3 regions of the Streptomyces sp. NPDC044061 genome follow, and region 3 is predicted to be linked to each of the others. Evidence: riboswitches for the same ligand, from Rfam matches in the RefSeq annotation. Region 3 holds a riboswitch; each other region holds the start of a gene.
What was found. A riboswitch is a leader RNA that binds a small molecule or an ion and turns the genes downstream of it on or off. The one in region 3 is predicted to bind S-adenosylmethionine.
Positions count from the first base shown of each region.

Region 1: another riboswitch for S-adenosylmethionine. It lies ahead of AC07CM_RS18175 (amino acid ABC transporter permease); the one in region 3 lies ahead of AC07CM_RS30535 (aminotransferase class V-fold PLP-dependent enzyme).
Region 2: another riboswitch for S-adenosylmethionine. It lies ahead of thrC (threonine synthase); the one in region 3 lies ahead of AC07CM_RS30535 (aminotransferase class V-fold PLP-dependent enzyme).

Region 1 covers NZ_JBWKFL010000010.1:121,238-124,504, forward strand. The annotation lists gene AC07CM_RS18170 (glutathione S-transferase C-terminal domain-containing protein) at 17-904, shown strand; SAM riboswitch class IV at 982-1,092, shown strand; gene AC07CM_RS18175 (amino acid ABC transporter permease) at 1,448-2,425, shown strand; gene AC07CM_RS18180 (amino acid ABC transporter ATP-binding protein) at 2,422-3,210, shown strand.
Region 2 covers NZ_JBWKFL010000018.1:10,794-14,060, reverse strand. The annotation lists gene AC07CM_RS27955 (ubiquitin-like small modifier protein 1) at 296-571, opposite strand; gene thrC (threonine synthase) at 568-1,851, opposite strand; SAM riboswitch class I at 1,869-2,009, opposite strand; gene AC07CM_RS27945 (glucosyl-3-phosphoglycerate synthase) at 2,170-3,114, shown strand; gene AC07CM_RS27940 (alpha,alpha-trehalose-phosphate synthase (UDP-forming)) at 3,210-3,267, shown strand, end outside.
Region 3 covers NZ_JBWKFL010000020.1:151,635-154,901, forward strand. The annotation lists partial or broken gene AC07CM_RS30530 (serine/threonine-protein kinase) at 1-513, opposite strand, end outside; gene AC07CM_RS30535 (aminotransferase class V-fold PLP-dependent enzyme) at 545-1,906, opposite strand; SAM riboswitch class IV at 2,078-2,194, opposite strand; gene trpD (anthranilate phosphoribosyltransferase) at 2,280-3,267, opposite strand, start outside.

The DNA of each region.
Region 1 (3,267 bases), on a different contig from region 3:
GCACCAGGGGAGACTCATGTCCATCACTCCGCTCGCCGCCGTCCCGACCGCCCGCCGCACGGGCCCCCTCTTCCGGGGCCGGATCGGCCAGGACGCGCGCAGCGGCCACTACGCCGTGCCGCACCGCTACCGCCTCCATCTGTCCACCGCCTGTCCCGACGGGCTGCGCCTCGCCATCGGTCACAGCCTCCTCGGTCTCGACGCCGGTTGTCCGGTGACCCTCCTGCCCGCCGTGCCGGACTGTCCAGGCGGCGGCCACTCGGCCCTGCGCCCGCTGTACGAGGCGAGCGCCCACCACTACCGCGGACCCGCCCTGGCGCCGGTGCTCAGCGACGACTGGTCCGGACGCATCGTCAGCACCCACACGCCGGACATCCTGCGAGACCTGGACCGCTTCCCGCGCGACGGCCGACCCTCCCTGTACCCGTGCGGCACGGAGAGTCAGATCGAAGCCGTCGAACGGCTCTGCGCCGAGGGCATCCAGGAAGCCGCGCAGCGCGCCGGACGGGCCGACTCCGACCCCGCCGAGCGTGCCGCCGCCCTGGACGCGCTGCTGGACACACTGGGCCGGCTGGAGCGGTACCTGGAGGGTGAGGAGTACGTCGTCGACGGCCGGCTCACCGCAGCCGACATCGAACTGTGGGTGGCTCTGGTGCAGTTGGACACCGTGCACCGCTACCACCTCGACGCGTCCGCCGTGCACCGCGTCGCCGACCACCCGGCGCTGTGGGCCCACGCCCGCCGTCTGGCCGCCCACCCGGCCTTCGGCGCCCACCTCGACCTCGACGGCATCGCCCGCCGCCACCACGGCCGCTGCCGGGGCCTCGAGGCGGCCGGAGCCGCGGTCCAGATCCTGGACTGGACGGCCCACGCGGCGGAGACGCCCGGCACTTGTCGCAGGTGAGAGCCCACCGGGCAGGTCCACCCACCGGACAACCGTTGACATTCGAACGGTCAACTGCCTTACTTACGGCTCAGAACGGTCATGAGCGTCAGCGCCAAGCCCTGGCTCGCTGACCGGCAACCCTCGCATCGCGGTGGGGTGCCCCAGGTGACGACCGGACCGGACGACGTTTTCGGTAAGCGCGAGGGCCCCGCGGGGCCGGAACAGTGACAGGTGACGCCATGTACGCAGCTCTCAGGACGGCGACGAGCCGTGTCCAGAGCCGCGTCGCGCCGTACGCCGGGCTCCTCGTCGCCGACCGTGCCGTCGATCTGCTCCGCGTCAACAGCGCACTGTGTACCGCATCGGGCCGTGCCCGCTGTCGGGGCTGACCTCTCCCTTCCAGCCCCCGCGTTCCTGACGCACACCGCCGGCGCGGTGTGCCGCCGTCCGCCCAGCCCCCGGTTCCCGTGCGTTCCCGTGTGCCACCCCGTGCCGTAGTGCCGCGGTGGCCCGCATCCGCTCGCCGCGATCCCGGGGTGTCCGACTCCGCCGGAGCCCGCCATGAGTGAACCCCCAGGCGCCGCCGTGTCCCTCGCCGAGGCGCCCCCCGTCGAAACACCGTCAAAAAGCTTTGCAGCGCAACGCGTTCAACCGCTGCGCCGGCCCGGCCGGTGGATCGTCACCGCCGTCGTCCTCGTGCTCGTCGCGCAGATTGCGCACGGACTGGCCACCAACCCCTTCTACCAGTGGGACCGCTTCCGCTACTGGTTCCTGCGCCCCACCATCCTCGACGGGCTCGCCGTCACCCTCGAAGTCGCCGCGTTCAGCGCGGTGCTCGGCCTCCTCGGCGGCATCCTGCTGGCCCTCGGCCGCCTCTCCGGCAGCCCGGTGCTGCGGGCGGTGAGCTGGACGTACACCTGGCTGTTCCGCTCCGTCCCGCTGATCGTCGTCCTGATCTTCCTCTACAACTTCAGCGCCCTGTACAAGACGCTGAGCCTCGGCATTCCCTTCGGACCGGCCTTCGTCACCTTCGACGAGTCCCGGCTCGCCACCGACATGACGGTCGCCGTCATCGGACTGAGCCTCAACGAGGCGGCCTACGCCTCCGAAGTCGTGCGCGGCGGAATCCTCTCCGTCGACCAGGGCCAGCACGAGGCGGCGGCCGCGCTCGGCCTGCCGAAGGGCTACCAGTTCACCCGCATCGTCTTCCCGCAGGCCCTGCGGTCCATCACACCGAACTACGTCAACCAGCTCATCGGCCTGATCAAGAGCACGTCCCTGGTGTTCTACGTCTCCCTGCTCGACCTGTTCGGCTCGGTGCAGAGCATGGGCAGCACCTACCCCGGCGACATCGTGCCGCTGCTGCTCGTCGCCACCGTCTGGTACCTGATCCTGACCAGCGTGGTGTCAGTCGTCCAGTTCTACGTGGAACGGTACTTCGCCCGCGGTGCCACCCGCAGTCTGCCGCCGACACCGCTGCAGCGGGCACGGGCGGGCCTCGCCGAGTTCCGGGCCCGGCTGCGGGAGGCCGCCGTATGACCACCACCGACACCCTTCGCTCGACGCCTGCCGCCCTTGAGGTGCACGACGTCCACAAGTGGTACGGCACCCATCGTGTCCTGGACGGCATCGACCTGACCGTCCGCCCCGGCGAGGTCACCGTCGTCATCGGGCCCTCCGGCTCCGGCAAGTCCACACTGCTGCGGGTCATCAACCACCTGGAGAAGCCCGAGGTCGGCCATGTCAGCGTCGGCGGCGAGCTGATCGGCGTGAAGCGGAACGGGGACCGGCTGAAGGAGCTGAGCGAGCGGGCCATCCTCGCCCAGCGCAGCCGGATCGGCTTCGTCTTCCAGAACTTCAACCTCTTCCCGCACCTGACCGTCCTCGACAACGTCGCCGCCGCCCCCGTCGCCACGGGCAGGCTGGCCAGGCCCGAGGCCCAGGAGCTGGCCCGCGAACTGCTCACCCGGGTCGGCCTCGGCGACCGTACCGGCGCCTACCCGAGGCAGCTGTCCGGCGGCCAGCAGCAGCGCGTTGCCATCGCCCGCGCCCTCGCACTGCGGCCCGGCATCATCCTCTTCGACGAGCCGACCTCCGCGCTCGACCCCGAACTGGTCGGCGAGGTCCTCTCCGTCATCAAGGACCTGGCGACCAGCGGCACCACCCTCGTCATCGTCACCCACGAGATCGGCTTCGCCCGTGAGGTCGCCGACCGGATCGTCTTCATCGACGGCGGAAAGATCGTCGAACAGGGCCCGCCGGCCCAGGTGCTGGACAAGCCACGGCACGAGCGGACCCGGGACTTCCTGAGCAAGGTCCTCTGAGCCGGACCGAGCCGGACCGAGCCGGTCGGAGTGACCGCGACCGGGCCGCCACGACTT
Region 2 (3,267 bases), on a different contig from region 3:
GCAACAGGTCAATCGGACGAGAATTCTGGACGAGCCCGGTCCGGAATCTGCCGAGAATTCGGCTGAATTCAGGGCAAGTCGGGCCCCGCAAATGGCTCAAAAGCCGCATAAAACCCGCACAGTTTGGCTGTTTCTTGTCGGGCGTACGGCATGATTCCGAGGCCTGCGACCCGCAGGTCCGGAACGCGTTCCCCAACTGTACCGCGCTCAATCACACAGAATGGCCCCCTCCGTTTCTCTCACGGAGGAGGCCATTCGATGAACAATCGGTAACCGCGGTTACCGAAGGTAATTATCAGCCCCCGGCGACGGCCGGAATGATGGAGACACCGGCGCCGTCGGGGGTCACGGTCTCCAGCCCCTGCTCGAAGCGGACGTCGTCGTCGTTGACGTACACGTTGACGAAACGGCGCAGCTTGCCCTGGTCGTCCAGCACACGCGCGGCGATGCCGGTGTGGTTCTTCTCCAGGTCCTCGATGACGTCGGCGAGGGTCGCGCCCTCGGCGGCGACCTCGGCCTGGCCACCCGTGTAGGTGCGCAGGATGGTCGGGATGCGAACGGTCACGCTCATGCGAGGCCAGCCTCTCGGAAGGAGTCCAGGGTCGGGCGGATGGTGGCGGTGAGACCGGTGCCGGCCACCGCGTCCAGGGTCTTGAGGCCGTCGCCGGTGTTGAGGACGACCGTGGTGAGCGACGGGTCCAGGACGCCGTTCTCGACGAGCTTGCGCGTCACGCCCACCGTCACGCCGCCGGCCGTCTCGGCGAAGATGCCCTCGGTGCGGGCCAGCAGCTTGATCGCGTCCACGACCTGCTCGTCGGTCACGTCCTCCACCGCGCCGCCCGTGCGGCGCGCGATGTCCAGGACGTACGGCCCGTCGGCCGGGTTGCCGATGGCCAGGGACTTGGCGATGGTGTTCGGCTTCTGCGGCCGTACGACGTCGTGGCCCGCCTTGTACGCGGTCGACACCGGCGAGCAGCCCTCGGCCTGGGCACCGAAGATCTTGTACGGCTTGTCCTCGACGAGACCGAGCTTGATCAGCTCCTGCAGACCCTTGTCGATCTTCGTGAGCTGGGAGCCGGAGGCGATCGGGACCACGATCTGGTCCGGGAGCCGCCAGCCGAGCTGCTCGCAGATCTCGTACGCCAGGGTCTTGGAGCCCTCCGCGTAGTAGGGCCGCAGGTTGACGTTCACGAAGCCCCAGCCCTCGCCGGCCGGGTCGCCGATCAGCTCGGAGCAGAAGCGGTTCACGTCGTCGTAGTTGCCCTCGATACCGACGAGTTCGCCACCGTAGACCGCGGCCATGACGACCTTGCCCTGCTCCAGGTCGTGCGGGATGAACACGCAGGAGCGGAAGCCGGCCCGGGCGGCGGCGGCGCCGACGGCGCCGGCCAGGTTGCCGGTGGAGGAGCAGGAGAGGGTGGTGAAGCCGAAGGCGCGGGCGGCCTCCAGGGCCTGGGCGACGACGCGGTCCTTGAAGGAGTGCGTCGGGTTGCCGGAGTCGTCCTTCACATACAACCCGCCGGTGACACCCAGTTCGCGCGCGAGGTTGTCCGCCTTGACGAGCTTGGTCCAGCCCGGGTTGATGTTGGGCTTGTCGGCCACGTCGGCGGGGACGGGGAGCAGGGGCGCGTAGCGCCAGATGTTCGCGGGGCCCGCCTCGATGCGCTTGCGCAGCTCTTCGGTGTCGTAGGCGGAGAAGTCGTAGGCGATCTCCAGCGGGCCGAAACACTCCTCGCAGGCGAACACCGGTCCGAGGGGCACCCGGTGACCGCACTCGCGACAGCTCAGGGCCGCTGCGGGGCCGAGGTCTACGGTGGGATTGCTGGTGCTTGCAACTGTCTGCACAGCCATGGAGGCGAGGCCCTTTCTCCTCATCTTCCTCACGACGCACCTCGCCGTGAGACGGATTTGGCACCTTCCCTGACCGGGAGCCTCGCGTGAACGAGTTCGGCTCAGGGGGGTTGCCGGGGCTTCATCGGGCCGTGTCCCTCTGCCCCTCTGGATGAGCGGTATGCGGTTGTAAACGCTCTTGACCCCCGACATGCGATGGTCATCGGCGTTGTTCAAGACTGTAACCGAAGGCCAGGACAGTTGAGATAGTCGTCCGAACCGCGAGATGGATCACACCGTGTCACCACATGTGATCGCGACAGTGAGGAGCCGCAGACCGTGCTGGAAGAAGTCGAGCGCTGGCTGGCCACCCGCTCCTGGTCCGTGGCCGATCGCCCCCTGCACCGGATACTGGCCGCCAAGCAGCGCACCGGTCAGTCCGTCTCCGTCGTCCTGCCCGCGCTGAACGAGGAGGAGACGGTCGGCGACATCGTCGCGGTCGTCCGTCACGACCTCATGCAGCAGGTCCCGCTGGTCGACGAGATCGTCGTCGTCGACTCCGGGTCCACCGACCGCACCTCCGAGGTCGCCGCCGCCGCCGGCGCGCGGGTCGTCCACCGCGACGACATCCTGCCGCGCATCCCCGCCGTCCCCGGTAAGGGTGAAGTCCTGTGGCGCTCCCTGTTGGTGACCGGCGGGGACATCGTCTGTTTCGTCGACGCCGATCTGCGGGAGTTCTCCTCCGACTTCGTCTCCGGGATCGTCGGCCCACTGCTGACCGACCCGGGCGTCGACCTCGTGAAGGCCATGTACGACCGTCCGCTCGCCGGCGCGGCCGGACAGGGCGGCCGGGTCACCGAACTCATGGCCCGCCCGCTGCTGAACATGCACTGGCCACAGCTGGCCGGCTTCGTCCAGCCGCTCGGCGGCGAGTACGCCGCCCGTCGCTCGCTGCTGGAGCAGCTGCCGTTCCCGGTGGGGTACGGCGTCGAGCTGGGCATGCTGGTGGACGCCCTGCACCTGGTGGGCCTGGACGCGCTGGCCCAGGTCGACGTGGGTGTGCGCAAGCACCGGCACCAGGACGGGCAGGCGCTGGGCCGCATGGCCGCGGCGATCTACCGCACGGCGCAGCTCAGGCTCGCCCGCGGCCACCTCGTCCGTCCGGCGCTCACCCAGTTCGAGCGGAGTGCGGACGGGTTCGAGCCGCGCACCTACTCGGTGGACACCGAGGAGCGGCCGCCGATGACCGAGATCGCGGAGTACGCGGCGCGCCGGGTGGCGTGAGCGGCGCACGCGCGCACGAGAAACGGCTGTATACAGCCCCCTCGGGGGGTGGCACGTACGTTTGAGCGTTTCCGGGCCGGGCTAGGTTGAGACTCATGGCTTCCACGCACGGTGCTGAGGTGCTGGTCGCGTCCAACCGCGGCCCGGTTTCGT
Region 3 (3,267 bases):
GAAGTCGATGACCCGTGGCCCGTCGGGGGCGAGCAGGATGTTGGACGGCTTCAGGTCGCGGTGGACCAGCCCCTGCGCATGGATGGCGGCGAGCGCCTCGCCGAGCGCGGCGGCGAGCAGGCGGACCGCGGACTCGGGCAGCGCCCCGTGGTCCACGACCGCGTCGCGCAGGTTCGGTCCGGACACGAACTCCGTTGCCATCCAGGGCCGTTCGGCCTCGGTGTCGGCGTCGACGACCCGGGCCGTGAAGGTTCCTTCGCCGCCCACGGTCTGCGCGGCCCGCACCTCGTGCCGGAACCTGGCCCGGAACGTGCGGTCCTCGGCGTGCTCCGCCCGGACCACCTTCACGGCCAGACCGAGCCCCTTGGGCGACTCGGCGAGATACACCTCGCCCATGCCGCCCGCGCCGAGCCTGCCCAGGACCTGGTACGGCCCGATCCGCCGCGGATCGGTCGCGCGCAGCGCCTGCACCCCGAACTCCCCCTGTCCAGCGTCCTGCTGGTCGTTGTCCAAGGGGAGCGTATACGGCGGTGCCGAGCGTCCGTCAGACGGCCGGGACGCAGCGGCCGTCCTCGGTGCGGTACTGCCACTTGGCGCCGTCCCGGACCAACTCCCGCACCGCGTTCACGAACCGCTCGACGTGCTCGTCGGGGGTGCCGGCGCCGAAGCTGACCCGGATCGCGTTCAGGGACTTCTCGCCGGGCTCGGCCTCGGGGGCACCGCACTCGCCCTGGGTCCCCGGGTCGCCGCCCAGCAGGGTGCGCACCAGCGGGTGGGCGCAGAACAGGCCGTCGCGGACGCCGATGCCGTACTCGGCGGAGAGGGCGGCGGCGAAGTGGGAGCTGTTCCAGCCCTCGACGACGAAGGAGAGGACGCCGACGCGCGGGGCGTCGTCGCCGAAGAGGGAGAGGATCCTGACCTCGGGGACCTCGGCCAGGCCGGCGCGGACCCTGGAGATCAGGTACTGCTCGCGGGCCACCAGGGTGTCGAAGCCGGCCTCCGTCAGCGCCTTGCAGGCGGAGGCGATGGAGTAGGCGCCGATGACGTTCGGGGAGCCGGCCTCGTGACGGGCGGCGGTCTCGTGCCACTCCACGGCCACTCCCCCGTCCTCGCGCCGCGTGACCTTGCGGCTCGCGCCGCCGCCCGCGAGGTACGGCTCGGCCGCGGTCAGCCAGTCGGCGCGCCCGGCCAGGACGCCGGAGCCGAAGGGCGCGTACAGCTTGTGGCCGGAGAAGGCGACCCAGTCGACGTCCAGGTCCCGCACCGAGACCGGGTGGTGCGGGGCCAGCTGAGCGGCGTCCAGGACGATCCGGGCGCCGTGCGCGTGGGCCGCGGCGGCCAGTTCGCGCACCGGCCACAGCTCGCCGGTGACGTTGGAGGCGCCGGTGACGCAGACCAGGGACGGGCCGTGGGGGTCGCGGTCGGCCAGCGCCCGCTCCAGGGTCTCGACGGCCTGCCACGGGGTGCGCGGCGCGTCGAGGTAGGTGACGCGGGCGCCCTGCCAGGGCAGCAGGGAGGCGTGGTGCTCGGTCTCGAAGACGAAGACCTGGCAGTCGGCGGGGAGCGCGCGGGCCAGCAGGTTCAGGGAGTCGGTGGTCGAGCGGGTGAAGATCACCTGGTCGCTCTCGCGGCAGTCGAGGAACTCGGCGACGGTGCGGCGGGCGTTCTCGAACAGGTCGGTGGAGAGCTGGGAGAGGTAGCCGGCACCGCGGTGGACGCTGCCGTAGTACGGCGCGTAGGCGGCCACGTCGTCCCAGACACGCTGGAGGGCGGGGGCGCTGGCCGCGTAGTCGAGCGCCGCGTAGGCGACCTCGCCGCCCGTCACGAGCGGGACGGTGACATCCCGGCCCAGAACAGGCAGATGGACACAAACGGTCTGGTCGATGGCAGCGGTGAGAGCAGACATGGCGAACTCCTGTGAGAGGCAAGGGGTTTCACCGTGCGAGCGGGTACGGCTCGAGCACGGGAAAAGGTGAAGACAGGCGAAAGGGGTGTGCGGAGGCGGGGCTCTACGCCCTATCGCATTCGCTTGCTCACAGAAGGCTCCCTCGACGACCAGGACCCCTGGTTTGCGAGGGGTCCGCGCTTGCCGTAGACCTCGCTGCCCACGGCCTGGTCTTCACCCGGGGCACCCCGCCACGGACGGAGGGTTGCCGGACAGTCGGCCGGGGCCGAATGACTGTCACTCATGACCTGGTTCAGTATCCTGCCATACGATCTTCGGCACGCAAGACGCAGTCCGCCATCTGGACTGCGCCCCGCGTCCTCGACGGCGGACGTCAGGCGTTGCTCGCGGCCACCCACCGCTCCAGCGCCAGCTTCGCCGCTCCCGAGTCGATCGATTCCGCCGCCTTGGACATGCCGGCGCGCAGCTGCTCGGCCAGCGGCGCGTCCGTCGGGCGCAGAGCGACGAGCGCGGCCGCCGAGTTCAGCAGCACGGCGTCCCGCACCGGCCCCTGCTCGCCGTCCAGCAGCCGGCGGGCGACCTCCGCGTTGTAGGCCGCGTCGGCGCCGCGCAGGGCCTCCACGGGGACGAGGTCGATGCCGACGTCCCGGGGGTCGAAGCTCTCCTCGGTGGCCTTGCCGTCCCGGACCACCCAGACCCGGGAGGTGGAGGTGGTCGTCAGCTCGTCCAGGCCGTCGTCGCCCCGGAAGACCAGGGAGGAGTTGCCGCGCTCGGCGAGGACCCCGGCCACGATCGGCGCCATGCGCGGGTCGGCGACACCGACCGCCTGGGCGCGCACCTTGGCCGGGTTGGTCAGCGGGCCGAGCACGTTGAAGGTGGTGCGGATGCCCAACTGGCCGCGCGCCGCCGCGACATGGCGCAGCGACGGGTGGAACTTCACCGCGAAGCAGATGGTGATCCCGGCGACCTCGGCGACCTCGGCGACCCGCTGCGGGGTCAGGTTCAGATTGATCCCGAGCTTCTCCAGGACGTCGGAGGACCCGGAGGCGGAGGACGCGGCGCGGTTGCCGTGCTTGACGACCTTCGCCCCCGTGCCGGCGACGACGATCGACGACATCGTGGAGATGTTCACCGTCTTGGCGCCGTCGCCTCCGGTTCCGACGATGTCGACGGCCGGACCCGGCACCTCGATGACGTTGGCGTGCTCGTACATGGTCCGCACGAGTCCGGTGATCTCCTGCACCGTCTCGCCCTTGGCCCGCAGGGCCACCATGAACCCGGCGATCTGCGCGTCGGTCGCCTCGCCGCGCATGATCAGGTCCATCGCCCAGGCCGTGTCGTCGGCGGACAGGTCCTGGCCG